4 regions of the Kocuria sp. MNB10 genome follow, and region 3 is predicted to be linked to each of the others. Evidence: riboswitches for the same ligand, from Rfam matches in the RefSeq annotation. Region 3 holds a riboswitch; each other region holds the start of a gene.
The links. A riboswitch is a leader RNA that binds a small molecule or an ion and turns the genes downstream of it on or off. The one in region 3 is predicted to bind S-adenosylmethionine.

Region 1 (7,491 bases), 1.2 Mb from region 3:
GCCGATGGTCATGGTGAAGATCGCGGCGTTGGGGCCCAGGCGCGTGCCCACGACCGATTCCGTGACCTGACCCAGGGCGGCCAGCAGGATGATGAACGGGATGGGACGCACGAAGTTCACCAGGAGGTTCAGCGCGGTGAACAGTGGACCGTTCTCCAGGATGCTGCCCCGCCGGGTCACGTAGAGCCCCATGCCCACGGCCAGGCCGATGAGCCCGGCCAGCACGAGGGTCACGGAGACCATATACAGCGTCTGCCCGGTTGCGTCCAGCAACTGCGGGCCCAGAGCAGACCACTCCATCACTCACTCACCTCCCGCACCGTGGTGACGGCGCGCAGACTCTCGACGGCGCGGTCCACGGACTCGTCCGAACCGGTCAGGGACAGCGTGAGCGTTCCGAAGGACTGTGATTGCAGGATGGAGATCCCCCCGAAGGCGATGTTGAAGCTGACACCGTCACGGGCGGCGTCCGAGAGCACGTCCCCGATCCGGTTCTGGTCGGTGACGTCCACCAGCACGAGCCGCCCGGGGTGTTCCCGGCGCAGCTTCTCGATCTCGTCCGCGCGCGGCACGGTGCGCATGACCGAGGAGACGAACTTGCGCGTGGTCTGCGCCCGCGGGTGGGCGAAGACCTCCGCGGTGGTCCCGGTCTCCACCACACGACCGCTGTCCATCACGGCCACGCGGTCCGCGGTGGCCCGCACCACGTCCATCTCGTGGGTGATCAGTACGATGGTGATCCCCAGCTCACGGTTGACGCGCTTGAGCAGACCCAGGACCTCCTGGGTGGTCTCCGGGTCCAACGCCGAGGTGGACTCGTCCGCGAGCAGCAGTTCGGGATTGCTCGCGAGCGCGCGGGCGATCCCCACGCGCTGCTTCTGACCACCCGAGAGCTGCTCGGGGTAGTTCCCGGCGCGCTCGGTCAAGCCCACGAACTCCAACAGTTCCGCGACCCGCGCCTTGCGTTCCTCGGGCTTCCACCCGGCACGCTTGAGCGGGTAATCGATGTTGCCCGCCACTGTGCGTGACGTGAACAGGTTGAACTGCTGGAAGATCATCCCGATCTTGCGGCGGATGGGCGCCAGCTGGGATTCGCTGCGCCCGTCCACACGGTTACCGGCGACCTCGAGCGTCCCGGACGAAATGGGTTCCAGGCCGTTGATCAGCCGCACGAGGGTGGACTTGCCCGCCCCCGAGTAGCCGATCACCGCGAAGATCTCACCGCGGCGGATGTCCAGGTCCACGGAGTCCACCGCGGTCACGGTGCGCGGGCGGCGTTTGGACCCCGTGACGAAGACCTTGCTCACGTCCCGGAAACTGACCAGGGTGTCCGCCGTGGCGGACGGGCTCACTTGGTCTGCTCCTTGAGGTCCTGCGAGTAGCGGGCCAGCAAGTCCTTGAGCTCCTGCTGGTCCACCTTGGTGGGCACCGCGGTGCCCTTGGTCTCGGTCTTCTCCGCGTCCTGGACCTTGTCGTCGTAGTAGAAGCTCGCGACCTTCTTCAGGGTCTCGTTGTCCGCGTTCGCCTCGGTCGCGGCGAAGAGGTTGTCGTACACCTTGGCACTGTCCGCGGTGGGATCGTCCTGAGCCAGCGCGGACTTGGGATCGATGTTCGCGCGGTCCAGGAAGTCGTTGTTGACCACGGAGGCGGCCACGGAGTCCATGGACAGCACGGTCTGCTCGGCGGAGACCGGGCGGACCGTGACCTTGGACTTGGCGGTGTCGATGTCCTGCTCGGTGGGGGCGATCGTGTCCTTGGTGAACTCCACGAGACCCTGCTGGTGCAAGAGGTTCAGGGCGCGGGACAGGTTGATCGAGTCGTTCGGCACGGCGATCTCGTCACCCTGCTTGAAGTCACCCACGGATTTCACGCTCTTGGAGTACAGCCCCAGCGGGAAGATGGACGTGGAGCCCACGGGAGTGATGGTGTCCCCGGCGTTGTTGTTGTAATCGGCGAGGTACGCGATGTGCTGGAACCAGTTCATGTCGATGTCACCGCTCTTCAGAGCGGGGTTCGGCTGGCTGTAGTCACTGAAGTCCACGTACTCGACCGTGATGTCGTTGTCCGCGGCGACCTGCTTCAACGCTTCCTGCACAGGGGTCGAGCCCACGATCCCGACGGTGATCTTGCCGTCCGCGGCCGGGTCCGAGTTGTCGGAGCCGCCGCCGCACGCGGTGAGGGTGAGGCCCAGGGTGGTGGCCAACACGACGGGAATCAAACGCTTGGTTCGCATGATCATGCCTTTCCAGGGGTCTGTGACGGGGACTCGCGGGGCGAACAGTCCCCCCTGGATGAGGGCACAGGGACGGGTACGTGCTGATTTCCGGGGAACCGCACTTGCCGTGATCTGTTGCAACCGCGACCGGATGGTCATCTGGGGCACCCCGCTACGGGAGAGGGTTGCCGTCCGGCCAGCCAGAGCTACGCGCCGGATCTCGTCATCCACCCGGAATTCTAGCATGGCCCTGCCATGGGCCGACGACCGCCGGAAGGGCCCTATGCCATCCCGGCGATACGTTCGTCCGCGCGGGCCCGGGCCCACTCCTCCGCCCCCAGGACGTCCTCAAGGGTGGGCCGCGTGACGCCGTCGTGATCCTCCAGCACACGCTCGACCATGTCCACGATCTGCGTGAAGCCGAGCGCCCCGCGGTGGAACGCGTGCACGGCCTGCTCGTTGGCGGCGTTGAACACCGCGGGCCACGTCCCGCCGCGCGAACCCGCGTGCTTCATGAGCTCCACGGCGGGGAACACCTGCGAATCGAGCGGTTCGAACGTCCACTGTGCGGCCCGGGTCCAGTCGCACCCCGCGGCGGCACCGGTCACGCGGTGGGGCCAGCCGATTCCGAGCGCGATGGGCAGGCGCATGTCCGGCGGGGACGCCTGCGCCAGGGTGGATCCGTCCACGAACTCCACCATGGAGTGCACGACCGATTGCGGATGCACCGTGACGTCGATCCGGTCCAGGGGGACGTCGAACAGTAGGCTCGCCTCGAGCACCTCCAGTGCCTTGTTGACCATGGTCGCGGAGTTCGTGGTGACCATGACCCCCATGTCCCACGTGGGGTGCTGCAGGGCCTGTTCGGGTGTCACGCGCGTGAGCTGCTCGCGCGTCATGCCGCGGAACGGTCCGCCGGACGCCGTGAGCACGAGCCGGCGCACCTCGGAGGCCGTCCCGGAGCGCAGGGCCTGGGCGATCGCCGAGTGTTCGGAGTCCACGGGGATCAGCGCGTCCTCGAGGCCCGTGTCCGCCGCGGCGCGCAGGACGAGCGGACCGCCCGCGATCAGCGATTCCTTGTTCGCGAGCGCCACCCGCCGACCCGCTCCCAGCGCCGCCAGGGTGGGCGCGAGCCCGATGCTCCCGGTGATTCCGTTCAGCACGAGGTCCGCACCCTCCCACTGCGCGATCCGCGCGGCGGCGTCCGGCCCGTGCAGGACCTCGGGTGCCGCCGACGACGACGACGCACGCGCCCGGTCCGCGATCAGCTCACGCAACCGGGCGGCGTCGTCCGCCGTACCGCTCGTGCCCACTGCTCGGACCCCGTACGCCACGGCCTGCTGGGCGAGCAGCTCGAGGTGACCCGCGCCCGCGGCGAGCGCCACGACCTCGAAGGGCTCGTGGGTGGCATCCGAGACGGGCCGGCGCAGCCCCGCGGCCTGGGACACGACGTCGAGGGCCTGCGTCCCGATGGATCCCGTGGATCCGAGGATCACGAGGCGGCGGGGGGCCTGCCGGGTGGCGCGGTCGAAGTCGGGGGTCATGACGGGCGACGAGTTCATCTGCCCAGTATCGCGTGTGCGACGCCCATGATGGTCATCCCGGGCACGCAACAAGGGCGCCACCCGGAGGTTACGCCCTTGTCGGGAGGGTCCGCTCAGGACCCGCGTGGGATTCAGCGACGGCGGCCGACGATGGCGCCGTAGATGAGCAGCACGATGATCGCGCCGATCACGGCGGTAATGATCGTGCCGGGGTGGTACCACGCATCAATGCTACCGATGCCGATGAGGCTTCCCAGCCAGCCGCCCAGGAAGGCCCCCACGATGCCGAGGATGATGGTGACGATGATCCCGCCACCCTGCTTGCCCGGAAGGATCAGCTTGGCGAGCGCGCCGGCGATCAGACCGAGGATGATCCAGCTAATGATGCCCATTTCTCCACCTCTGGTTCTCGTTGTGCGCGTTTGCGGTGTTCCGCAACCGCACGTGGTCAGCGAACTGGTTCACAGTGTAGTACCAGACACCAACGCTACACGGGCCGCCGCGTCCGAATGAAACCGGACACGGCGGCCCGTGTCAAGGGGCGGTGAACCAGGTCAGTGCGAGACTGCCCTCTCCGCTCCCACTCCCGTGAGGGAACGCACTTCCATCTCGGACTGCTTGCGCGGGTCCTCCGGCCGGCGCTCGCTGAGCGAGCCCAGGAAACCGAGCAGGAAGGACGCCGGGATCGAGATGATGCCGGGGTTGGACAGCGGGTAGAACGCGAAGTCCGCGCCGGGGATCATGGAGGTCTCCGATCCGGACATCACCGGGGAGAAGATAATGAGCACCACGGAGATGATCAGCCCGCCGTACATGGACAATACCGCGCCGCGCGTGGTGAAGCGCTTCCAGTAGAGCGAGTAGAGGATGGTGGGCAGATTGGCGGAGGCCGCCACCGCGAAGGCGAGGGCCACGAGGAACGCCACGTTTTGACCCTGCGCGCCAATGCCGCCGGCGACCGAGATCAGGCCGATGACCACCACGGTGGTCTTGGCCACCCGCAGTTCCTGACGCGGGTCCGAGGTGCCCTTCTTGATCACGGACGTGTAGATGTCGTGTGCGAATGACGCGGAGGCCGTGATGGCCAGACCGGCGACCACGGCGAGGATCGTGGCGAACGCGACCGCCGCAATCAGACCCATGAGGATGGACCCGCCGAGTTCGTACGCGAGCAACGGAGCCGCCGAGTTCACACCACCAGGCGCGCCCTTGATCCGGTCCGCACCGATCAGCGCGGCCGCACCGAACCCGAGCACCAGGGTGAAGAGGTAGAACAGGCCGATCAGAGTGATCGCCCAAACCACGGACTTGCGGGCCTCCTTGGCGGTGGGCACCGTGTAGAAGCGCATGAGCACGTGCGGCAGGCCGGCGGCACCCAGGACGAGGGCCAGACCCAGCGAGATGAAGTCCAGCTTGGAGATCTCGCTCACGCCGTACTTCAGCCCGGGATCGAGCATCGCGGGGTTGTTGTTCGTCTCCACGGCCGCGCCGAGCATGGTCGAGAAATTGAACCCGAACAAGGCCAGGATCCACACGGTCATCACGGCCACGCCGGATACGAGCAGGCACGCCTTGATGATTTGCACCCATGTGGTGCCCTTCATGCCGCCCACGAGCACGTAGACGATCATGATGACGCCCACGATCACGATCACCAGGGACTGCCCGGCCCGGGAGCCGATCCCCAGCAGCAGGGACACTAGGGCCCCCGCCCCGGCCATTTGCGCCAGGAGGTAGAAGAACGTCACGGCCAGGGTTGAGATGGACGCCGCGACCCGCACGGGCCTCTGCCGCAATCGGAACGACAGCACGTCCGCCATGGTGAACTTGCCGGTGTTGCGCAGCGGCTCGGCGATCAGTAGCAGGGCCACGAGCCACGCGACGAAGAAGCCGATCGAGTACAGGAACCCGTCGTAGCCCTGCAGGGCGATCGCGCCCACGATACCCAGGAACGACGCCGCGGAGAGGTAGTCACCCGCGATGGCCAGACCGTTCTGGGTCCCGGAGAACGAGCGCCCACCCGCGTAGTAGTCCGCGGCTGTGGCGGTGGACTTGGACGCCCGGATCACGACCACGAGCGTCACGAGCACGAACGCCAGGAAGATCGAGATATTGATCGCGGGGTTGCCCACGGTGGACGTGGCGGCCTCCGCCAGGTGCACCGCGGGTGTCGAGAGGGCGGGGACGGCGATCATGGCCGGGCCTCCTGGTGGTCGTCGGCCCGGTGGCCGGAAGTGGATTCGAGGTCCTCACGCAACGCGGTGGCCTGCGGATCGAGCTTGCGGTTGGCGAAGCTCACGTACGCGGCGGTGATCCCGAATGTGGTGACGAACTGCAGCAGACCCAGGATCAGACCCAGGTTGACGTTGCCCACGACCCGCGTGGACATGAAGCCCGGCGCGTAGATGGCGAGGACCACATAGAGCAGGTACCAGACCAGGAACGCGATGGCCAGGGGGAAGACGAAGGATCGGTGGGTCGAGCGCAGCCGTTGGAACTCGTGCGAACGCTGGACCGCGGGGAAGTCGATGCCCTGGGTTGCCGCGGAACCGTTGGGGTCGACAGGGGGCGTGGACGCCATGTGTGCCTCCTTGTGTGATGATCACCACAGTACGCACTGTGTATCCAATGACACAAGACATGCCCGTCACAACGTCGAAAAACCCCTGAAATCCGCGGTTTGGTTAGCCCACCTTATAATTTTGATCGATCTGTGTATACATTCGGCGTCATGGCGCGCCGCTACGGCCGCATGGCCAGGACGAACTCCACGGCCCGGTCCAGGAACGCGTCCACCTGTTGTTCCTCGTAGCTGCGCTGACCCTGGGCGGATCGAAAGACCGCCGTCCTCACGAGCCGCGGGTCCACCTCGGGTTCACCGCGCAACGCGTCCATGAGCCGGTCGCACAGCACGTCCACGTCCGCCGCCGCGTAACCCAGCGTGCGGTGCGAACTCGGCCGGCGGAAGCGTTCACCGTGCGGGCGGTTGAGCCGCCCCAGCAACAGCCCGGCCAACAGCTCCAGGTGCTCCTCCCAGCGCCGGGCGCCGTGCTCGGCCACGAACGCGGCCTTCTCCCGCGCGAACAGCTCGTCCTCCACGGCGTCCAGATGGGCGTCCACCGCTCCGGGGTCGTAACCGCCCTTGACGCGGTCGAACACGCGCTCGCGCACCTGCCGGCTGCCCAGCCGACGACGCCGCTGCGCCGCCTCCGCGCTCTCGGGTTCACGGTCCGCGTCGGTCGCCCCGGCGGTGTCCGCGGACGCAGCAGAGTCCTCGGCGGTGACGGGGTCCGTGACATCGGCCGGGTCAACGACCGGCTCAGCGACCGTCCCGGGGCCCGCGACCGGGTCCGCGTGGCCACCGGGGGCGGGCGGCGTCGTCGTATGCATGACCGCGGCGAGGCGGTCCAGGAAGTCGTCCACCTGGGCGGGGTCGTAACCCCAGGCCCGCTCGCCGAGGCGATCGAAACGTTGCTGAGTAGTCATACCCGCCCTTTCGCGGCCGGGACGCAACCCGCGAGGGGCGGCGTCCGTGCGTCCCGGGCGCGCGGGCGGTCGGCCCGCGACCGCGTCACCCCAGGACGGTGAACAGTTCGAAGATCACGTAGCCGGTGATCACGGCGAAGACGATGGAGTCGATGCGATCCATCACTCCGCCGTGACCAGGCAGCAGGGTCCCCATGTCCTTGATCCCGATCTCCCGCTTGATCATGGACTCGGAGAAGTCGCCCA
Region 2 (7,491 bases), 610 kb from region 3:
GGGCCAGCCGCTCCGCGACGTCCGCGGGAGCACCCGCGAGCAGTGCGCCGGCCCGCAGCGGGGCCTCGAACGAATACGTGGCGGTCTTGAGCCGCTCCATGTCCAGGATGTCCTGCACCCCGGGGTGCTCGGCGCCGAAGCGATGCAGGGACAACAGCACGTCATCCAGCTCCCCGGCCGCGGAGGCGGTCACGGCGTCGAACACCACGTCCGCCACGGCGCGACACCGCGCGAGGTCCGATGCGCACGTGGTCGCGAGCCGCAGTGCCCCCGCCAACAACAGGTCCCCCGCGAGGATCGCCGCCGAGGCCCCCGCGTGTTCCGCTTCGTGCTCGGGTGCGCCGGCGCGGGCCGCGTCACGGCGGAACAGCTCTCCCACCGTGGGCATGCCCCGGCGCAGCCAGTCGCGGTCCACCACGTCGTCGTGGACCAGCAGGGCCGCGTGCAGCATCTCGAACGACGCCGCCAGGCGCACGCACTCGGGGTCCGGCACCTCTGTCTCCCGGTCGCCCGCCGTGTGGTTCCCGTCTCCGGCCGCATCGCGCACACCCGGCGTCTCCTCGGCATCCCCGGCGTCCGGCGCGACGAGCGGGTCAGGCGCGCTCGATCCATCCCCCGCGCCCCCGGCGAAGGAGGACCACGCGATCCACGTCAGTCGCGGCCGGATGAGCTTGCCGCCCACCATGTGCTCGCGCACCCGCTCCCACAGCACCCCGAAACCCGGGCTCGTGGGAACTCGATTCGCGGGGGCCGCGAAGAACGCGTCCAGCTCTTCCCCCACGGCGGTGCGGAAACGGCGCCAGGCGGCGTCGTCGGCGGGGGCGACACTCGGGGAGGCCCCAGGATCGGTAACGGACGGGATCCCGGGAGCCGCTCGGTGGGATTCACGGGACCGGGCGGTGCGTACGCGTTCGGTCATGACCCACCCGCCCCGGGATCGTCCTGGGACGCCTGGTCCGCGCGCCCGCGCAAGTCTTCCAAGTACTCCTCCAGACGGGACTCGGTACCTCTCAGGAACCGGAGGACGGCCTCACGCCCGGGCTCGTCCAGGGCGTCGAGCTCGTCCTCGACCATCCCGATTACCGGCACGACGTGCTCCCGGGTCCGCTCCCTGGACGAGGTCACCGCGCGCACAGTCATCCGGCGTCGATCCCCCTCCACGGGCTCCCGGACCACGTGACCCGCGCGCACCAGTCGGTCCACCACCGCGGTCGCGGAGGCCGTCGTGATGTGCAGCGCGTGAGCCAGTTCCGTGGGCCCCATGGAATGGACTATGAGCATGACCATGGCCGCGTAATCGGTTCCCTTGAGCCCCAAGATGCGGCGGATCTCGTACGCGATCTCCGCGTTGAGCACGACCACCCGGCGCAGCGCACGCGACTGCGGGCTCACCGGCCCGTACCACGTTGCACTGCTCTCCATCGCGTCCCTCGCGTTGTGGATAACTAGACAATCTAGTAAACATCATGCTGCACGTGCGGGGGACGTGTCCAACCATGTCACGCGGGTGGAAAACGTTGTCCGCACCTGCCTTGTAGCAGTCATCGGCCGAGAACGCCCTGTCCTCAGCGGGTGATGGACGCGCCCCGTAGTGTCACATCAGACTGCGCAGGGCCCGTAGGACCGCCCCGCCGTAACCACCGTCGAACCTGATCGCATGCACCAGCAGCGGCGGCAACTGGTACCACGGCACCCGGTCGTGCCAGCCGTCCGCGAGGGGGTAGGCGTCGTCGTACGCCGCGAAGCATTCCCGCCCGAAACCGCCGAAGAGCTGCATCATGGCCAGGTCGTACTCGCGGTGTCCGTAGAACGAGGACGGATCGATGAGCCAGTTCGTCCCGTTGCGATCCACCACGCGGTTGCCTGCCCACAGGTCACCGTGCAGCAGGCTCGGGGGTTCGGGAGGGCCCGCGAGTTCGTCCGCTCGCGGCGCCAAGCGCGCCAGCAGGTCCGACGCCGCGGGGTCCAGGTGTCCCGCGTCGATCGCCGCGCGCAGCAACGGCTCGATGCGGCGGTGTAACAGGAAGTCGGCCCAGTCGTCCGTGGGCGTGAGATCCACCGGGAACGAGCCGATGCGTTCCGGCAGCTCCGCCGAGAGCCACCCGACGTGCGGGGCTCGCGCGCGGTGGATGGCCGCGAGACCAGCACCCATGCTGCGTTCCGTGGCACGGTCCTGCCGTCCGGGACCCTCGTCGATCCACTCGAGCACCAGGGCCTCATCGCCCACGTGATGCACCCTGGGCACCCGCACCTCGGCGGGGGCGACGGCGCGCAGCGCCTCGAGTCCCGCCGCCTCCAACGCCAACACACCCGCCGGGGCACCCGGCATGGTCTTGGCGAACAGGGGCCCGTCCGGGGTCTCGAGCCAGTAGGCGCGGGCGGTGTCCCCGCCGCTCAGGGGACGGGCATCGCTCACGCGCAGGTCCGCGACAATCTCACCGGGAAGCTCATCGATGGTGGCCATGCGTCTTGTCTACACCATGCCGCACTGCGCACCACCCCGGACGACTCAGTGGCCACAGTGGAACGCGTGGTGGACGGGGACACCCTGGACGCCACGATCGCGGGGAAGTCCACGCGGGTGCGGCTGCTGAACATCAATACCCCGGAGGTCGCGCGGGACGGTCAGCCCGGCGAGTGCCTCGCGGACGAGGCCACGGCCAAGCTTGAGGACCTACTGCCCAAGGGATCCACGATCCACCTGGACTACGACGTGGAACGCACGGACCGCTACGGCCGCACCCTCGCCCGAGTGACCCGCGACGACGACGGGTTGAACGTCAACCAGGCACTCGTCAAGGCGGGCCTGGCAACGCCCATGACCGTGGGCGCCAACAGCACGTACCGGCGAGAGATGGACAGCGCGTACAACGTCGCCCAGGCCATGCAGGTCGGTTTCTTCGACCCGAAGCAGGACTGCGCGCCGCCGGGGGAATCCGCATCCCCCGGCACCACAACTCCGAGCACCGCGAGCCCGAGCGCGACGCCGAGTCCCACCTCGTCCTCCACGCCCACTCCCACGCCGACGCTCGAGGCGCCTCCCGCGGTCGTGGAGGACGAGGTCGCCGTGGGCGATCCGGCACCCCAACCCAATCCCGCTCCGCAACCGAACTACAACTACAACCCCGCCCCCGCGCAGCCCGCGGCACCTCAGCTACCGGCCGCGCCCCGGGTACCTGCTGCCCCGCAGCTGCCGGCGGCACCCCACGTGCCCCCGGCTCCCGAGAGTGATGGCGGTTATCCCGGTTACACCGGCCCCCGGTGCTACGAACCGGGAGGAAAGGTCTGGCACCCATGCTGAGTTGCTGATGACACGCCAAGGCGCGCCCACCCGGTCGGTTGACCGGGTGGGCGTCCCTGTTTTTCGCCGCGCTTTGGTCACGCGGGTGCACCGGCGAGCCGCCGGATGCACGGCGGCCCGAACTCAGGGTTCGTGACGACCGGGGTTGGCGGTCGCGCTGCGCAAGGGGGACGGCGTCGTCGTCGGAGCGGGTGCCTGCGAGGACGCGGACCCGCCCGCGGCCGGCGCCGCGGCTATCGAGCGCGAGACCCAGTTCTCGGGTCCCAACTCGGGCATCTTCATGTCCTGCACGTCGTGGGGCAGGATGACCACGGCAGGGCCCAGGTGCCCCCGTGCGGTCCATTCAGCCCGCTTGGGAAGACGAGCGCGGCGGGAGGCCGGCGGTTCCGTCATCGTTCGTGGGCCTCGTCACGAGGCTGTGCTACGCTCGCTCGTAACAAAGGATCATGAGTCCCGGTGCGAAGCTCTGGCTAACCGGGCGGCAACCCTCCAGCTGTAGTGGGGTGCCCCAGATGAGGATCCGGCCGCCGCGCAACCGCGTGGTCGGCAAGTACGGCGCTCGGAGCTCATCCTCCGGCGTCCTAACGCCGGAGGATTTTTTATATGCCCGCACCCCTCGCAGCGTCAGAACCCGCGCCCGTGACTGGCCCGCCCACGGGGACGTCCTGGCTGGTCCGGCGCCCGCGCCGCTCCACGCTTGTCTCGTTCGAAGTGTTCCCGCCGCGGCCCACCGCGGACCCGGACACTGTGTGGCGCAACATCGACGCCATGGCCCAGGCCGGGCCGGATTTCTTCTCGGTCACCCACGGTCACGCCGGCCATCACGGCGTCTCCCGCGAGGCGCTGCGCCACCTGCGCCGCACGACCAAGACCCCGGTCATGGCGCACTTCACGTGCGGTGGCACGGACCGCGCGGGTCTCGAGCGCGCCGTGGACCAGTTGCTGGACGACGGCGTTCGCGACCTCCTCGCGCTGCGCGGCGACCCGCCCCTGGGTACCGGGGAATGGCGGACCCCAGCGGGTGGCCTGGGCCGGGCCTCCCAACTGGTGGAGCTGATCCGGGACGTCGAACGACGTCGCTTCGGCACCGGGTTCCGCCCGGGTCAGCGACCGCTGTCCGTGTCGGTGGCGTGCTACCCGTCCCCCGCGCGAGGCCGCGACTTCGAGGCGGATCTCGCGTCCCTGTGGGACAAGCAGGAGGCCGGCGCGGACTACGCGATCACGCAGGTGCTCTACGAACCCGAGGACTACGCCACGTTCCTGGAACGCGCGCGCTCGGAGGGCATCCACATCCCCGTGGTCGCCGGGCTCATGCCGCTGAGCAACCCTCAAAGGTTGCAGCGCATGACCGAGATCACCGGGGTCCGGGTCCCGGAACGCCTCACCCGGTTCCTGCGCGCCGACACTCCCGAGGAACTGCGCCACCGAGGGGTCGCGGCCACCCTGTCCCTGATCGACGACCTCATGGATCTGGGCTGCGCCGGTTTCCACCTGTACACGTTCAACCGCCCCGAGGCGGCGCTGACCATCCTGGAGCACCTGCGGGTCCGGGATGCCGCACGCGAATACCGAGGCCGCAGCCCCGCGGCCTGACCTCCGCACCAGCCCCGACCGACCCGTGAACCGATCGTGTTGGCTTCGACCGCCACATCCGGGCAGGCCGAAAACCGTTCGTAGCGGCACCACCCACGCTGACGTTCCCCTTACCCCGCCGCGCCGGAGCACACCCGTTGCCGCGGCTCATCACACCCCCTAACCGCCATACCCCACACCAGCTCCGAGGAGTTCCCATGAGCACCCAGCCCGTCCCGTTCCCCGCCGCCACGATCCTGGGCTACCCCCGCATCGGCCCCGACCGCGAGCTCAAGCGCGCACTCGAGTCCTATTGGAAGGACCCGCAACAGCACCCCGCCACCACCGTGCTGGACACCCTCGCCCGGTTGCGTGAGCGCACCGCCACGCGATTGTCCGAACTCGGCCTCACCACGGATCACGCGGTGCCGTCCGAGGGGTTCGCGGTGGACCACGTCCTGGACACGTCCCTGGCGCTAGGCGCGGTTCCCGCGCGGTTCATCGCGGACGGCTACGAGCCCGCCGCCCCGGACACGCCCCGCGGGATCGAGCTGATCACGGCGTTGTCCCGCGGCACCGATCGGTTGGAGCCGCTCGAGATGACCAAGTGGTTCGACACCAACTACCACTACTACGTACCCGAGATCGGCCCGGACACCCCGTTGCGTGCGAACCCCGAGAGCCTCGTGTCCCGCTACCGGACCACCCTCGGGACCACCGGGATCACCACCCGCCCGGTCCTCGTGGGCCCCGTGAGCCTGCTCTTGCTCTCACGCCCCGAGACCACCGATGCCGTCGCAAGTCACCCCCTGCAGCGCCTCGACGACGTCGTGGCCGAATACGCCGCGATCCTGCGAGCCCTGGCTGAGGCCGGCGTCGAATGGGTGCAACTCGACGAGCCGGCCCTCGCCGCGGACGGGTGGAGCGTGGAACGCACCGAACTCGTGGCCGCCCTCGAGAGCGCCTACACCCAACTTTCGAACGAGCAACAGCGCCCCGCGATCCTCGTGACCGTGGGCTACGGCGATGCCGGCGAGGACGCCCAGCTCGCCCTGGCCCACACGAACGTCGACGCCCTGGCCATCGACCTCGACCGCGGGGACGTCCCCGGCAAGAAGGCACTCGAGGCATGGGGCGAACGCCCCGTCGTGGGCGGCGTCGTGGGCGGACGCACCGTGTGGCGCACCGACCTCGCGCGCGCCGTCGAGACCCTGGACCGGCTGCGCGCCGCGGCCCGCGGGCCGGTGGCCGTGGGCACCGCGACGCCGCTGCTGCACGTCCCGCACGACGTCGCCCGCGAGACCGCACTGGATCCGGACGTCACCAGCTGGGTCGCGTTCGCGGACCAGAAGGTGACCGAGGTGGTCGGGCTCGCGCGCGGCGTCGAGCACGGCTGGGATGCCATCCGGGACACCCTGGACGAGGACGCCACGATCCGCGCGGCCCGCGCCGAGCACCCGGCAACTCACAAGGCCGAGATCCGCGAGCGCACCGCCGCGGTGCAGGACGCGGACCGCCAGCGCGCGGACGCCGAACAGCGCCGCGCTGCCCAGCGCGAACGTCTGCGCTTGCCCGTGCTGCCCACCACGACCATCGGATCCTTCCCGCAGACGCCGCAGATCCGCAAGACCCGGGCGGACCACCGCGCGGGGCGGATCACGGAGGCCGAGTACACGGACGCGATCCGCGCGGAGATCGCCCACACGGTGCGCGTCCAGGAGGAACTGGGGCTCGACGTCCTGGTGCACGGCGAACCCGAGCGCAACGACATGGTGCAGTACTTCGCGGAGGGCCTGGACGGTTTCGTGACCACGCAGCACGGCTGGGTGCAGTCCTATGGATCGCGCTGCACGCGCCCGTCGATCCTGTTCGGGGACGTCTCGCGCCCCGCGCCGATCACGGTGGACTGGACCTCGTACGCGGCGTCCCTGACCGAGCGCCCCGTCAAGGGCATGTTGACCGGGCCGGTCACGATCCTCGCGTGGTCCTTCGTGCGCGACGACGCTCCGGCCGCCGAGGTCGCCGACCAGGTCGCACTCGCCCTGCGGGACGAGATCGCGGATCTCGAGCGCGCGGGAACGCCCGTGATCCAGGTGGACGAGCCCGCGCTGCGCGAGCTGCTGCCGCTGCGGGCGGCCGAGCGCCCGGCGTACCTCGAGTGGTCCGTGGGGGCGTTCCGCCTGGCCACGGGCGGGGCGGCCACGGACACCCAGATCCACACCCACCTGTGCTATTCGGAGTTCGAGACCGTCCTGGACGCGATCGACGCCCTGGACGCGGACGTCACCACGCTCGAGGCGTCCCGCTCCGGTTCGGGCATCGTGACCGGGCTCGCGGCATCCGATTTCCCTCGGGACGTGGGTCCCGGCGTGTGGGACATCCACTCGCCCCGGGTTCCCACGTTCGAGGAGCTCGCGGGGCGCATCCGCCACGCGGCGCACGAGATCGGCGCCGAGCGCGTGTGGGTTAACCCCGACTGCGGGCTGAAGACCCGCGGCTGGCCCGAGACCGAGGCCGCACTGGACCGGCTGGTCGCCGCGGCGGTCACCGTGCGCGCGGAACTCTCCGCCGACGACGCCGCTCGGACGGCCGGCGCACCCGCAGGTGCACCGGCGAAC
Region 3 (7,491 bases):
CCGCGGCGCTGCACCGAGAGGTTGCGCTTCTTCCCGCTGCAGTAGTTCTCGCGGTCCTCCGAACAGGCCTGGCACTCGCCGCAACCGATCCACGGGAACACGATGTACTTGGTGTCCCCGGGCGTCACCGTGGCGTCCGGTCCCGCGGCCACGACCTCCCCCACGATCTCGTGCCCGAGCACCACGGGGTACTGCGCGCCCGCCGCGGTCAGTTCGTAGCGCCCGGCGCTGCCGAGGTCGAAGTACCCGTCCTGGCAGTGCACGTCCGAGTGGCAGACCCCCGAATTGGTCACGCGGATCATGACCGCGGAGCCTTCCAGTTCGGGCCGTTCCACCTCGAGTTCCTGGGCTGCTCCGCCCGGCTCCGTGTGCGCGAAAACCTTCATGGCCACTCCTTCGTTGCGTGTGTGTAAGTCGCCTTATCAGGTGAGCTGTGTCACTACTCTAGGCCGCTACGCCGAGTTGTCCACGGGTCCGTGCCCGTCGCATCGGGGGACGACGACGCCGCTCACGCGCCCCGGTCTCAGGCGCGGGGTTCTGGAGCCGACTTTTGCGCGGCCCGCCGAGCGGCACGGTTGGCCGGCCCCACGGCGGACACCAGCACCGCGACCTGCAGCAGTACACCCACCAGCCCGGCGACGATGCCCCATTCGGGCCACCCCAGAACGAGCAACACGATCGCCGCCACCACGGCACACACGGCCACGGGAACGGACCACCGCACCCTCGGAAGGGCCGCGGCGTGACCCGCGGACCACGCGGCGTCGGACGCGCGCGTGTGCCGGGTCCGGAGGCCCACGGCCCCGTTGCGATCGAGCGAGCCGGCGGCCGCTGCCCTGACGGTCACCACTGTCACGACGCACACCAGGACCGTGCTGAACGACAGCATGATCACTCCGAGCAGGTCCTCGTCCACGGTTCCCTCCGGGTCACGGGCATTTCCTCCACCCTACGACCGTCACGGATCCGGGCACTGCGGATCCGGTGACGTCATCCGCGAACGCCTCCACGGCAAGGTGCTCCGCCGCAGGGCAGAACCCAGTGGGGAATCCTGGTCGTCGTCAGCTGACACAAGGTCATGACGGGGTCGCTCTCTTCCCCATCGCCAGGGATGGGGCGGTCACGGTGACCGGGGTCGACGACGCCGCCCTGCCGGACCTGCGGGACCGGGTGCGAGCGGCGTCGTCGTTGGAGGGAGGTGTCAGCCCACCAGCTCGCGGGACGGCGTGTCCGCGACGGAGGGCTCGCCCACGAACGCGCCGCGGTACTTCGCAGCGGGATGGGTGTCCTTGACCCGGGGACGGCCCTCGCCGTAGAGGGACTCGCGCAGGGTGGTGCCCTCGTACTCGGTGCGGTAGCGCCCGCGCTTCTGCAACTCGGGGACCACGTACTCCACGAAGTCCTCGAAGGAACCGGGGCTCACATGGTAGGCCAGGTTGATGCCGTCCAGGCCGCCCTCGTCCACCCAGGTTTCGAGCTGATCCGCGACGGTCTGCGCGGAGCCCACGAGGACCGCACCCATCCCACCCAGGGCGCAGTGCTTGGCGATCTCCTCGCGCGTCCACTGCTTGTCCTTGGACTGCAGCGTGAACGGGGTCAGGAAGGACTGGATGGAGTCGGTCTTGATGTAGTTCAAGGCCTCGTCCTCGTCGAACTGGGACAGGTCCACGCCGGACCACCCACCGATGATCGCCTGGGAGGCCTCCAGGTCCACGTATTGCAAGTAATCGCGGTACTTCTCCTGGGCCTGCTCGTCCGTGTCCGCGACGACCACGGAGAGCATCGCGTAGATCTTGACGTCGTCACGGCTGCGGCCCTCGGCCTGAGCCCGGTCGCGGATCTTGTCAGTCACGAAACGCGTGAGGTCCGGGCGCAACCCGCCGATGAACACGGCTTCCGCGTGCTTACCCGCGAACGCCTGCCCGCGCGAGGACGCGCCGGCCTGGAAGATCAGCGGTGTGCGCTGCGGGGACGGTGCCGTGAGCCCCGCTCCGGGAACCGTGAAGTGCTCCCCGCTGTGCCGGATGGGATGGACCTTGGTGGGATCCGCGTAGACACCCGTCTCACGGTTCTGAACCACAGCGTCCTCCTCCCACGAGCCCTCCCAAAGCTTGTAGCACACGTCCAGGAACTCCTCCGCGATCTCGTAACGCGTATCGTGCTCAATCTGGCGCGGCAGGCCCTGGTTCTCCGCAGCGGACGGAAGGTAGGAGGTCACCACGTTGAATCCCACGCGGCCCTTGGTGAGGTGATCCAGTGTGGCGTACTTGCGGGCCAGGGTGTAGGGCTGCTCGTAGGTCACCGCGCTCGTCACGCCGAAGCCCAGGTGCTCGGTCACGGCGGCCATGGCCGAGACCTGCATGAACGGGTCGTTGACCGGGAACTGGGCCCCGTCACGCACGGCCGGAGCCGCGGAGTTCTTGTAGATGTCGTAGATGCCCACCACGTCCGCAAGGAACAGGGCGTCGAACTTGCCCCGCTCCAGCAGCTTGGCCAGCCCCGTCCAGTACTCGATGGTGTTGTACTCGGTGGCCCGGGACCGCGGGTGACGCCACAACCCGAAGCTCTGGTGATCCACGCAGGTCATGTCGAACGCGTTGACGGAAATCCGTTTGCTCATCTCGGTCAGCCCCTCAGCAGGAACACGACCCGCGCCCCGTGCACCACCTACGGCGGCCTACCTTGCGGGTCCAGCGCGCTTGTGTGGCGCCGTACTTGCCGCATGCGGTGTGTCATGCGGCCCGATCCTCACCTGGGGCACCCCGCTACGGGAGAGGGTTGCCGTCCGACAAGCCAGGGCTAAACGTCGGCACTCGTGATCGTTGTGGCATCGATCCTAACGGGGATCCCCGGTCCTCGGAAACACCTCGGGTTACGGCACGTCACGACGGCGCCCCGGCGCGTCACACGATTTGCACCCGCGGGCTCCCGGCCCGTTCAATGGTGTGGTTCCCATCCGGAGCGGCTGAGAGACCTGGCTCGTTGACGTCGCAGCAACCAGCCCCACGCGGGCAAGGTGCTAATGCCAGGAACGATGGAGTTGATGAATTGAGCCATATCCTCACGCGCCCGGAATCTGCCGTCGACGCCGCTGCGGTCACCTTCGACCGGGTCGGCAAGTCCTTCCCCGCACACCACGGAGCGCATGTCCACGACGTCCTGAGGGACGTGACCTTCACGGTGCGTCCGGGCGAGATCGTCTCCGTCCTGGGCCCCTCGGGGTGCGGCAAGTCCACCCTGCTACGCGCCGTGGCCGGGCTCGGCACGGCGAGCGAGGGCGAAGTCCGGATCGACGACTCGGTGGTGCGCGAGATCGACCCGCGCTGCGCCGTCGGCTTCCAGGAACCGCGGTTGCTGCCGTGGCGCAGCGTGGCGCGCAACGTGGCACTGGGTCTGCCCCACGGGACTCCCGCCCGGGAAGGGAAGCGGCGGGTGGCGCAGCTGTTGGAGCTCGTCGGCCTGTCCCACCACGCGAATCACCGTCCCTCGGAGATCTCCGGGGGCATGGCACAGCGCGCATCCCTCGCCCGGGCCCTGGCACGGAACCCGCGGGTCCTGCTGTTGGACGAGCCCTTCGGGGCCCTGGACGCCCTGACCCGGATCAGGATGCAGGATCTGCTGCTGGACGTGCACCGCGCCGATCCCACGACCGTGCTCATGGTCACCCACGACGTCGAGGAAGCCCTGGTGCTCTCCGATCACGTGGTGGTGCTCGCGCGGGAAACGGCCACGGGCCCCGCGACCATCGCCGAGATCATCTCCCCCGAGCTGGCCCGCCCGCGCTCCCGCGAGGACAGTGAGATCACCGCGCTGCGCGCCCACCTGTTGGCCTTGCTCGGCGTGGAGCGCTGAGCGCATGGCGCAGTTGTCCCGACGCCGCGCCCTGCAGGCACTCGGCCTGTCCGCGCTGGCGCTGCCCCTGAGCGGATGCGTCATGGAGGGCGAAGGTCCGGGCCGCGGTGTGGCCGGCGGTTCCGCGCACGAGATCTACCTGGACTATGCGACCTACAACCCGCTGTCCCTGATCATCAAGGCCAAGGGCTGGCTCGAGAAGGTCGCCGAGGCCCACGGTCAGACCGTGACGTGGGTGTACTCGGCCGGTTCCAACAAGGCCAACGAGTCGCTACGCGCCGGGGTCGTGGACGTGGGCTCCACGGCAGGTTCCGCCGCACTGCTCGCGCGTGCCAACCGCTCGCCGATCAGGACGATCGACCTGTTCTCACAGCCCGAGTGGTCCGCGCTCGTGCGCACCCCGGACTCCCCCGTGCGCACCGTGGCGGATCTCGCGGGCACGTCCGTGGCCGCGACGAAGGGCACGGATCCGTACTTCTTCCTCCTACAGTCCCTCGGCGCGGCGGGCATGAGCGCCCAGGACGTCACCGTGGTGAACCTGCAGCACGCGGACGGGCGCACCGCGCTGGACACCGGTCAGGTGGCCGCATGGTCCGGACTGGACCCCGTGATGGCCGCCGCGGAGAAGGCGGGGGACGTGCTGTTCCACCGGCAGTTGGAGTTCAACACGTACGGGTTCCTCAACGCGCGGGAGGTGTTCCTGCAGCTGAACCCCACGGGTGCGCAGGACGTGGTGAACACGTACGCCTACGCGCGGCAGTGGGCGCTGCAGCACCCGGAGGAGGGGATCGCGATCCTCGCGGAAGGCGCGAGCATCGATCGCGACACCGCCCGGCGGGTCTGGCAGCGCACCCACCTGGACATCGACCCCGTTCCGGGCCCCGAACAGCTCGCGGTGCTCGAGCGGGTCGGGCCCATCCTGGTGGAATCCGGGGACGTCTCCTCGCAGCAGGACGTGGACGAGGCGCTCGCGAACATCGTGGAGCAGCACTACGCACAACACGCCGATGCGGCCGCCGTGGCCCAGGTGATCGAAGGGAAGCAGTCCTCATGAGCACTCACGACACCTCCTCCGCCGCACCGCGGTCCTCGGACGGCGCGTCCCGCGAAGCACCGGGCGGCACGTCCTCCGAAGCAGCTGGCGTCACTGCGGTGGCCACACTGTCCGACGACGACGGACGCCACGGGGCGGGCGTGGTGGCGCCCGGCGACGTCGCACCCCCATCAGACACCCCTGCCGCGGCGGATTCCCGCACGCGTCCCAGCGCGCTGCGCAATCCTTGGGCCCTGGGGCTGATCGGGATCGTCCTGCCCGTGCTGCTGGTGCTCGTGTGGCACACCCTCTCCACGAACGGGACCTTCTCCCCCGTGCAGTTGCCGCGCCCGTCCGCGGTGCTCGCCGCGGGATGGGAGCTGCTGCGCAGCGGTGACCTGTGGTTGCACGTGGGGATCTCCACGCAGCGCGTGATCGTGGGCTTCCTGATCGGCAGTGGGCTCGGGCTGTTGCTCGGCGCGTTGCTGGGGCTCTCCCCGTGGGCGCGGGCCATCGGCTCGCCCACGATCGGCGCGCTGCGCGCCGTGCCGTCCCTGGCGTGGGTGCCGCTGCTATTGCTGTGGATCGGGATCGGGGAGAACTCCAAGGTGACCCTGGTGGCAATCGGCGCCTTCTTCCCGGTGTACACCACGGTGTCCGCCGCGCTGCGCCACGTGGACCGGCACCTGATCGAAGCCGCACGGTCCTTCGGGCTGCGCGGGGTCAAACTCTTCACCACCGTGCAGTTGCCCGCGGTGCTGCCCTCCGTGATCTCCGGGCTGCGTCTGGCCCTGGCCCAGGCGTGGTTGTTCCTGGTGGCCGCGGAACTGCTGGGTTCCTCCATGGGCCTGGGGTTCCTGCTCACCGATTCGCAGAACAACGGCCGCACGGACCGGTTGCTGCTCGCGATCCTGTTGCTGGCCGTGCTGGGCAAGCTCACGGACGCCCTGCTCGGCATCTTCGAGTGGTGGACGCAGCGGCGCTGGAGCGTGGCCGGAACCAGGTGACAACCCGCCCGGTTCCCGCCGGCGCCCGCCGTTCCACCGCGGCCCGGTCGTTCCACCGGGGGCCCGGCCGTTGCAGACACCGACCGTTCGGATCGACATCACAGGAGGACTCGTGACCGGTACACACTCGTACTCAGACCCCGCTCACCCCACACCGAACCCGGCGTTGATCTCCGACGACGCCCGGGTGCAGTTCTGGGTCGAGCAGGCCGGGCGGCTGGACTGGGCGCAGCCATGGCACACGGCTCACCGGTTCGAGAAGCCGCAGCGCACGGGTGAGGACCACGACGGCAACCCCACTTACACCGTGCCCGAGATCGCGTGGTTCGAAGGCGGGAAACTCAACGTCTCGTACAACTGCGTGGACCGCCATGTGGCAGCCGGGCGTGGTCAGCACGTGGCCCTGTACTTCGAGGGTGAACCCGGGGACCGCCTGGTCTATACCTACGCGGACCTGCAGCGTGAGGTATCCAGGGCCGCCAACGCCCTGCTCCGACTGGGCGTGGAGAAGGGCGACCGCGTGGTCATCTACCTCCCGGTCATCCCGGAGACCGTGATCATCACGCTCGCGTGCGCGCGCATCGGGGCGATCCACTCGCTCGTGTTCGGCGGGTTCTCCGCAGAAGCCCTCAAGTTCCGGGTCGAGGACACCGGAGCCAAGGTCCTGGTGACCACGGACGGGCAGAACCGGCGCGGCGCCGTCGTCCCCGTGAAGATCAATGCGGACGAGGCCTGCAGCGGTGAGAACAGCATCGAGCACGTGATCGTGGTGCGCCGCACGTCCCGGCCCGGGCGCACCGATCTGCCGCGCGGCACCCGGGGCCTGCATTCCAAGGACGAGGAACTCGTGCCGTGGACCCCCGGGCGTGACGTGTGGTGGCACGAGCTCACCGCGGGCGTCTCGGACGTCCACGAACCGGAGGCGTTCGACGCGGAGACGCCCCTGTTCATCATCTACACGTCCGGCACCACGGGGAGGCCCAAGGGCCTGGTCCATACGATGGGCGGGTACATGGTGCAGACGGCATATACGCATGCCCTATTGTTCGATCTGCTCCCGGACGTGCCCGACGCGTCCGGGGTGCTGCGCCCGGACGAGCTCTCCACCGTGAACGACCCCGCCAAGGTGGGCTCCACCGTGCACTGGTGCACCGCGGACCTCGCGTGGGTCACCGCGCACACCTATGAGATCTACGGCCCGCTGGTCAACGGCGTGTCCCAGGTGATCTACGAGGGCACGCCCAACACCCCGGATTACGGCCGCCACTTCGAGATCATCGAGCGCTACGGCGTGACCAACTACTACACGGCACCCACGCTGATCCGCTCGCTCATGGGAGCGTTCCCCAAGGGACTACCCCCGGTCTACAACCTTTCCTCGATCCGGTTGCTCGGCGCCGTGGGCGAGTCCATCAATCCGGAGGCGTGGCGCTGGTTGCGCACCCAGGTGGGCCGCGACGAGGTGCCCTTCGTGGACACGTGGTGGCAGTCCGAGACGGGCTCGTGCGTCGCATCCCCACGCCCGCACGATCCGCAGTTCGCCCCTCCCGGAACGTTCGACGACGCCGCTGCGCACAGCTCCCTCAAGCCCGGTTGCGC
Region 4 (7,491 bases), 1.2 Mb from region 3:
CCCAGGCCGTGTCCTTCCACTGCGAATAGCGCCCGGACGCGCCACCGTGGCCGCCCGCCATCTCACAGCGCAGCACCACGGTCTCCGGGTGCCGGGCACGAGTGCGCAGGGCGGCGACCCACTTGGCCGGTTCCACGTACAGCACGCGGGTGTCGTTGAGGCTCGTGACCGCCAGGACGGGCGGGTAGTCCGCGTCCCGGAGGTTCTCGTAGGGGGAGTATGAACGCATGTACTCGTAGACCTCGGCCGAGTCCACGGGGTTGCCCCACTCCTCCCACTCGAGGGCGGTGAGCGGCAGCTCGGGCATGAGCATGGACGTCAGCGGGTCCACGAACGGGACCGCCGCGAGCGCCGCACAGTACAGCTCGGGCGCGAGGTTGAGCACGGCTCCCACGAGCAGGCCGCCGGCCGAGCCACCCATCACGGCGATCCGCTGGGCGTCCACGTCCGGGCGGGTGGCGAGGTGGCGGGTGACGGCCACGTAGTCGGTGAACGTGTTGGTCTTGGTGTCCTTCTTACCGTTCTCGTACCACCCGCGGCCGAGTTCGCCACCGCCGCGCACGTGCGCGACCGCCCAGATCACGCCCCGGTCCAGCAGCGACAACCGGGACACTGAGAAGCCGGGGTCCGTGCTGATCTCGTAGGACCCGTAGGCGTACTGGAGCACGGGTGCGGGGCGGGTGGGGTCCAGGTCCGCGCGGCGCACGATGCTCACGGGGATCCGGGTCCCGTCCTCGGTCACGGCCCAGTCCCGTTCCACGGTGTAGTCCTGGCTGCGGTACCCGCCCAGCACGGTGGCCTCGCGCCGCAGGACGGGATCGCCCACGCCGTACTCGTTCGTCCCGGACTCGCCGGGTTCGGCCGTGGGGATGTCGTAGACGCGCGGCGGCGTCACGAAGGACGTGTAGGACACCCGCACCACGGGGTTCTCGTACTCCGCGGAGAGCACGCCACTCGTGTAGAGCTCCTCGTCGAACGCGGCCTCGGCCCCGTCCAGCAGCGACGGCGACGCCGCACCGGCCGCCGCGCTCGACGCCGCGGCGTCGTCCGAGTCCGCAAGGCGTCCTGAGCCCGTGTCCGATGTCGAGGGCACGGCCTCGCGTGGGCCCGCAACGATCTCGTCCACCGCGCGGCGCGGGATCAGGCGGACCCGGGGCGTGGTGTCCGCGCGCAGGGCCACGACCAGGTGGGTGGCGGTGGGAACACAGGACTCGATCCGCACGTCCTCCGACGCCGGGATGACATCCGTGAGCTCGAGGTCCGCGAGGGCACGGCCCGCGTGCCCGAGCGGCATGAGGCTCACCCGGCCGTTGGGGGCGTGCGCGTCGTGGGTCAGGAGCACGTAGTCCTGGCCGGCCACCGTGAGGGGTTCCACCTCGTAGAGCACCCGGTCCTCGCGCGAGATCATGATGCGCCAGGGCAGGGAAGCCGGCCCAGCGGTGTCGTCGGACGCATCGGCGACCGGCTCATCCGTGGGGGAGCCGGCCAGCTCGGTCAACGGCAGGATCCGGTACTCGCTGTACTCCGAGCAGGACGAGGACAGCATGAGCCACTGCTTGTCCGCGGAGAGCTCGGCCCCGAGCCACAGACCGGGGTCGTCCTCCTGGAACAGCAGCTCGTCGGAGGATGCGTCTTGGCCGATGACGTGCCGGTACACGCACCACGGCCGCCAGGACTCGTCCACGACGATGTAGATCAGCTGGGAGGCGTCCGGTGTGAGGAACGCGCCGTACGAGGTCTGCTCGATCCGGTCCGCGAGAAGTTGTCCCGTAGCGAGATCCTTGACCTGGATCGTGAACCGTTCGTCACCTGCGGTGTCCTCGGACCAGGCCAACCTGGAGCCGTCCTCCGACACGCTGAAGGCGCCCAGCGCGTAGAAGTCGTGCTCCTGGGATGCGGCGTTAGCGTCCAGGAGGGTCTGTTCGCCGTCCAGTGCGGTGCCCGGTTCCACGGTGGGCGGTGTCCACTGCGCGGGGTCGGTGACCGGGACGCGGCAGAAGATCTGGTGGGCGCCGCCCTCGACCGTGCGCGTGAAGTACCACCAGTCCCCGCGACGCGACGGCACGGACAGGTCCGTCTCGAGCGTGCGGTCCTTGATCTCCCCGTAGATCCGCTCGCGCAGGGGCGCCAGATCCTCGGTCGTGGCCTCCGCGTAGGCGTTCTCGGCGTCCAGGTGCGAGCGCACCTCGGGGGAGTCCTTGTCCCGGAGCCACTCGTAGGGATCGGCGAAGGTGTGCCGGTGGAACGTGCGTTCCACCGGGCGGCTCGGGGCCACGGGATAGGACGGCTGCTCGGAAGTCATGCCCACAGTCTAGGGGCGGGTGGGGATGCGCAGACGTGGTCCCGCTCGCGAGCGGCCACAATGGTCCCGTGCAGACTCCCACCCCTTCGCAGCGCGGCATGTCGCGCGCCGACACGTGGCTTCAGATCGTCCTGGTGCTCGGCGTGTCCCTCGGGGCGTCCGCGGTCTACGCCGTGCTGGATCTGGCCGAGGTGCTCATGCGGTCCTCGCTGGCCGACACCACGACGACGCTCAACCGGCCCCTGAGCAGCGTCCCCCTGATCGACGCGTTGCGTCAGCTCACGGGCATCGGCTTCGCGCTCGTCCCCGTGCTGCTGGCCCTGTACCTCATGGCCGGGGTGGCGCGGGGGATCCCCGGCGTGCTGTGCAGGATCGGGGTGGATGGGCGCAGACCCGTGTGGGACACGCTGTGGGGAATGGGCCTGTTCGCGGTGATGGGCGGCGGCACCCTGGTGCTCTATCAGGTGGGCCGGTCCCTGGAGATCACCGCGCAGATCACCACATCCACCATGGAGCAGACCTGGTGGGCGGTTTCTTTGCTCGTGCTCTCCGCGCTGCGCCACTCGATCGTGGAAGAGATGATCGTGGTGGCGTTCCTGTGCGAGCGCTTGCGATCCCTCGGATGGTCGTGGTGGCTCGTGGCGGTGGCCTCCGCGGTGGTGCGGGCCAGCTATCACCTGTACCAGGGGTTCGGACCCACGCTCGGGAACCTGGTCATGGGACTCGTGTTCGTGTGGCTCTACCGCCGCGGCGGTCGACTCATGCCGCTGCTGATCGCCCACGCCCTCCTGGACACCGTGGGCTTCCTGGCCCCGCAACTGCTCGCGGGCTGATGCCGGAGACCGGGCGGAGCGGCGTCGTCGGCCGCACCGAAGGGAACCAGATCAAATGGTGACGGTGCCGTCCGGGGTGTCGAACGAGACGGCCATGACCCCGGGGGTGCCATTGGGGGCGCACCAGGTGACGTCCAGCGAGCCCAGGACGTCCTCCACGGGACCGCCGAGCCACTCCGTGACGCGGTCGGGGGAGCCGGCGATCTCCATTCCGCTCAACCGGACGTCCGTGATCCGCGCCTGGGACGGGTGCATCTCGTCCTCGGAATCGAAGTGCACCATGAACGGCAACTGCGGGTCGGAGATCAAACCCTTCACGCCGATCTGATGCCATTCGAGCTGCCGACCGTCGGGGAACAACCGGCCACCGGGCACGGAGGGGCGGCCCAGCTTGGCCTCGAAGGGCGCGAGGTCGGGGACCTCTACGACCCAGCCGAGCCAGCCGCCGCCGGCATCGGAACGGGCACGGACGGCCTGACCGAACGGCGCCTTCTCCGCGGCGGGGTGCTCGAGCACCGTGACGACCTCCACGTACTGGTGGTCGGTGAGCGGCAGGATCATGTTCCGGGTGCCGAAACGGGGGTGCACACCGCCCTTGACCGGTTCGATCCCCAACCGGTTCGCGATGCGTTCGGTGGTGGCCTCGAGGCCGTCGGGCTGAGCCGCGAAGGAAACGTGATCCAAGTTCATGACGCCATGGTGGCACCGGCCACACGGGCCACCAAATCGAGCGCGAGCCCGGCGAGTGTGTGACCTGCGCCGCCCGGTCCGGTGGGCAGGGCCGGCTCTCCGCACCTCCCGAGACCTGACATCGGGACGGCTGATCCGGGCGGGGACTGTGTTGGTCCAGGTCAACGAGACGCGCATCTCAGAGGCTGGAGTCCGCAGCATCAGCCGGGGAGTCTCCGACCGAGCCCTCGATATGTGACCTGAGACCGATATCGATCCCGATCACTACGAGGTGGTTCCCGTGTCCGCAAATGCCGTCGGTTTCACACTCCTGATCCTCCGAGTCGCCCTGCTCCTGGGGAAGTTCGTGCGCGTCAAGGTGGGTTGGGTCCAGAGCCTGTTCCGCAGCGACGAGTACTACTCCGCTGGCACCATGACCAGCTGCCCGTCCTCCGTGGAACCGTTCTCCCTGCACATGTCCATCGCGGCCGTGGCTGGCGGCGTTCACCATCCTGGCGGTGGTCGGCATCGCGTTCAACGTGGCCATTTTCTTGTGGTTGGCACCCCACATCATCGGTCGCTACTGGCTCGCGCGCGGTATCGGTGACTACCACCCGTCCATGGGGGTGACCGCCACCGGGCTGATCCTCATGCGCGTGGTGGACCCGGAGGCCAAGACCCGGTGTTCGAGGCGTTCGGTTACAAACAGCTGGTGTTCGAACCGTTCTTCGGGGGCGGGTTGGTCACGGTGCTGGCCATCCCCGTCATCTACCTGACCGGCGTGCGGCCGTTGTTCTTCGTGATGCTCGCGGTGTTCGTGATCGCGGTGCTCACGGGTCTGTTCTACGTCCATCCACGTGAGATGAAGGACCGGGAACTGCACACCCGGGAGATGGAACAGCAGGAACGAGCGGCCACTGACCCCGAGCCCGCTCGCAGCGTCCCCGGCTTGACTCCCGCCCCGCCGGGTTCGGACAATGAGGTAATAGGTCACGAGAGTCAGCGCGAAGCCCCAGCTAGCTGACCGGCAACCCTCCCTTCCGCGGTGGGGTGCCCTGGGTGAGGACCTGGCCGTGGCGTCGACCGACGTCATGCGGCAAGCGCGGGTCGTTGGTGCCCGGTCACAGCACGGGCACCGTGCGGATCGCCACCGGACCCCTGATCCCTCCGAGAAGGAGTACGGCCATGAGCACCGCTCCCACCCCCGACAATCCCCAGGGCTGGTCGTTCGAAACCCGACAGATCCACGCGGGCCAGAACCCCGACCCTGTGACCGGGTCGCGCGCCCTGCCGATCCACCAGACCACGTCCTTCGTGTTCCCGGACGCCCGCACGGCGGCGGCCCGGTTCGCGCTCGAGGAGATGGGGCCCATCTACTCGCGCCTGACCAACCCCACCACGGAGGTCGTGGAGAACCGGGTCGCGTCCCTCGAGGGCGGCGTGGGGGCCCTGATGGTCTCCTCCGGGCAGGCCGCGGCCACGCTCGCGATCCTTAACCTGGGCGGCGCCGGGACCCACGTGGTGGCCAGCCCGTCCCTGTACGGCGGGTCGTACAACCTGCTCAAGCACACGCTGCCGCGCATGGGTGTGGAGACCACGTTCGTCTCGGACCCGGACAATCCCGCGCAGTGGCGGGACGCGGTGCGCGAGAACACCGTGGCGTTCTTCGGTGAATCCATCCCGAACCCCCGCAACGACGTGTTCGACATCGAGACGATCGCCGGGATCGCCCACGAGGCGGGTGTCCCGCTCATCGTGGACAACACGATCGCCACGCCCTACCTGGTGCGGCCCATCGAGTGGGGCGCGGACATCGTGCTGCACTCGGCCACCAAGTTCCTGGGCGGCCACGGCACGGCGATCGGCGGGTTCATCGTGGACTCCGGAGCGTTCGACTACTCGCGGGACCCCGAGCGCTTCCCCGGTTTCAACCAACCGGACGAGACGTACAACGGACTCGTCTACGCCCGTGATCTCGGTGCCGACGGGGCCTTCGGCGTCAACCTCTCGTACATCCTCAAAGCGCGCGTGCAGTTGCTGCGCGATCTGGGGACCTCGATCTCTCCGTTCAACGCGTTCTTGATCGAGCAGGGCATCGAGACGCTGTCGTTGCGCATGGAACGTCACGTGGCCAACGCGCAGAAGGTCGCCGAGTGGCTCGAGGCCCGCCCCGAGGTGCGCTCGGTGTCCTACGCCGGTCTCGAGTCCTCGCGCTGGCACGACCGCGCCCTGAAGTACGCGCCCAACGGCGCCGGGTCGGTGCTCGGCTTCGTGCTCGACGGCGGTCGGGACGCCGGTGTCGCGTTCGTGGACGCCCTGAGCCTGCACTCCAACGTGGCGAACATCGGTGACGTGCGCTCGCTCGTGATTCACCCCGCCTCCACGACGCACGCCCAGCTCAAGGACGAGGAGCAGCTCGCGGCCGGCGTGGAACCGGGATTCGTGCGGCTGTCCGTGGGTGTCGAGGGCATCGACGACATCCTCGCGGACCTCGAGTCCGGATTCGCCGCGGTGGGTGCGCGCGGCGACGCTGCCGGCGACGCGGCGTCGTCGGCGGAGGACACGGGGAACTGACCATGACGGTCGTGGGCAACGGGCCGCGCACGCGGTGCGACGGCGTCGTACGGCGGGCCGAACTCGGCGAGCTCGTGCTCGAGTCCCGGTTCCGGCTGCCGGACGTGCACCTCGCGTACGAGACGTGGGGCGAGCTCGCGGCGGACGGTTCCAACGCGGTGCTGATCGAGCACGCGCTCACGGGTGACACGCACGTGGCGCGCGGTGGTGCGGGGCATGAGGACGCCGCGAGCGCTCCCGAGGGCGCGGCCGCCGCGGCGGACGGTTGGTGGGACGGACTCGTGGGCCCGGGTGCCGCGATCGACACGGACCGCTACTTCGTGGTGTGCGCCAACATCCTGGGTGGGTGCTACGGCAGCACGGGACCCGCGAGCCCCGCACCGGACGGCGTCCCGTGGGGCTCGCGTTTCCCGCGCGTGACCGTGCGGGACTCGGTGACCGCGGAGGCCCTGCTCGCTCGGGCGCTCGGAGTCTCCCGGTGGCGGCTCGTGATCGGCGGGTCCATGGGCGGAGCTCGCGCCCTCGAGTGGGCCGTGTCCCACCCGGATCGGGTGGCCGCGTGCGCCGTGATCGCGGCCAACGCGCGCGTGGGTGCCGAGCAGCTCGCGTGGGGACAGGCACAGTCGCTCGCGATCCGCCAGGACCCGAACTTCCGGGGCGGCGACTACTACGCGGGCGAGTACCCGGAGGCGGGTCTGGGGCTCGCGCGGCGGATCGCGCACATCACCTATCGCAGCGCGCACGAGCTGGAAACGCGCTTCGGCCGCGAACCCCAACCCCGTGAGGACCCCGAGGCCACCCACGTCGCGGACCGCGGTCGGTACCAGGTGGAGAGCTACCTGGACCACCAGGCGTCCAAACTCGCGGGCCGCTTCGACGCGAACTCGTACCTGAGTGTCAACGAGACCTTGATGTCGCACGACGTCGCTCGGGGCCGCGGCGAGCTACGGGACGTCCTCGCCCGCACGCGGTGCGAGTGGCTCGTGGCCGCGGTGGACTCCGATCGGTTGTTCTTCCCCTCGGAATCCGCCGAACTCGTGGCTGCGCTGCCGGGGGAGCAGGAGCTGCACACGATCACGTCCCCGAGCGGGCACGACGGGTTCCTGATCGAAA

Region 1: linked by a shared signal. The riboswitch ahead of ACW9PK_RS01615 (MetQ/NlpA family ABC transporter substrate-binding protein) and the one ahead of ACW9PK_RS07080 (ABC transporter ATP-binding protein) in region 3 are both predicted to bind S-adenosylmethionine.
Region 2: linked by a shared signal. The riboswitch ahead of ACW9PK_RS04315 (methylenetetrahydrofolate reductase) and the one ahead of ACW9PK_RS07080 (ABC transporter ATP-binding protein) in region 3 are both predicted to bind S-adenosylmethionine.
Region 4: linked by a shared signal. The riboswitch ahead of ACW9PK_RS01845 (bifunctional o-acetylhomoserine/o-acetylserine sulfhydrylase) and the one ahead of ACW9PK_RS07080 (ABC transporter ATP-binding protein) in region 3 are both predicted to bind S-adenosylmethionine.

The regions. Positions count from the first base shown of each region.
Region 1 is NZ_CM133411.1:365,609-373,099, forward strand. It holds gene ACW9PK_RS01605 (methionine ABC transporter permease) at 1-300, opposite strand, end outside; gene ACW9PK_RS01610 (methionine ABC transporter ATP-binding protein) at 300-1,352, opposite strand; gene ACW9PK_RS01615 (MetQ/NlpA family ABC transporter substrate-binding protein) at 1,349-2,233, opposite strand; SAM riboswitch class IV at 2,329-2,443, opposite strand; gene dxr (1-deoxy-D-xylulose-5-phosphate reductoisomerase) at 2,497-3,759, opposite strand; gene ACW9PK_RS01625 (GlsB/YeaQ/YmgE family stress response membrane protein) at 3,891-4,151, opposite strand; gene ACW9PK_RS01630 (solute symporter family protein) at 4,314-5,954, opposite strand; gene ACW9PK_RS01635 (DUF485 domain-containing protein) at 5,951-6,340, opposite strand; gene ACW9PK_RS01640 (DivIVA domain-containing protein) at 6,502-7,245, opposite strand; gene ACW9PK_RS01645 (phosphatidate cytidylyltransferase) at 7,331-7,491, opposite strand, start outside.
Region 2 is NZ_CM133411.1:970,200-977,690, forward strand. It holds gene ACW9PK_RS04290 (polyprenyl synthetase family protein) at 1-919, opposite strand, end outside; gene ACW9PK_RS04295 (MarR family winged helix-turn-helix transcriptional regulator) at 916-1,422, opposite strand; gene ACW9PK_RS04300 (fructosamine kinase family protein) at 1,595-2,464, opposite strand; gene ACW9PK_RS04305 (thermonuclease family protein) at 2,513-3,301, shown strand; gene ACW9PK_RS04310 (hypothetical protein) at 3,425-3,694, opposite strand; SAM riboswitch class IV at 3,744-3,860, shown strand; gene ACW9PK_RS04315 (methylenetetrahydrofolate reductase) at 3,941-4,894, shown strand; gene metE (5-methyltetrahydropteroyltriglutamate--homocysteine S-methyltransferase) at 5,092-7,491, shown strand, end outside.
Region 3 is NZ_CM133411.1:1,575,439-1,582,929, reverse strand. It holds gene ACW9PK_RS07095 (alcohol dehydrogenase) at 1-386, opposite strand, end outside; gene ACW9PK_RS07090 (SdpI family protein) at 524-916, opposite strand; gene ACW9PK_RS07085 (LLM class flavin-dependent oxidoreductase) at 1,202-2,629, opposite strand; SAM riboswitch class IV at 2,707-2,821, opposite strand; SAM riboswitch class I at 2,950-3,041, shown strand; gene ACW9PK_RS07080 (ABC transporter ATP-binding protein) at 3,049-3,852, shown strand; gene ACW9PK_RS07075 (aliphatic sulfonate ABC transporter substrate-binding protein) at 3,857-4,906, shown strand; gene ACW9PK_RS07070 (ABC transporter permease) at 4,903-5,892, shown strand; gene ACW9PK_RS07065 (AMP-binding protein) at 6,005-7,491, shown strand, end outside.
Region 4 is NZ_CM133411.1:413,253-420,743, reverse strand. It holds gene ACW9PK_RS01865 (S9 family peptidase) at 1-2,302, opposite strand, end outside; gene ACW9PK_RS01860 (CPBP family intramembrane glutamic endopeptidase) at 2,371-3,135, shown strand; gene ACW9PK_RS01855 (VOC family protein) at 3,187-3,825, opposite strand; gene ACW9PK_RS01850 (hypothetical protein) at 4,517-4,828, shown strand; SAM riboswitch class IV at 4,793-4,913, shown strand; gene ACW9PK_RS01845 (bifunctional o-acetylhomoserine/o-acetylserine sulfhydrylase) at 4,990-6,378, shown strand; gene metX (homoserine O-acetyltransferase MetX) at 6,381-7,491, shown strand, end outside.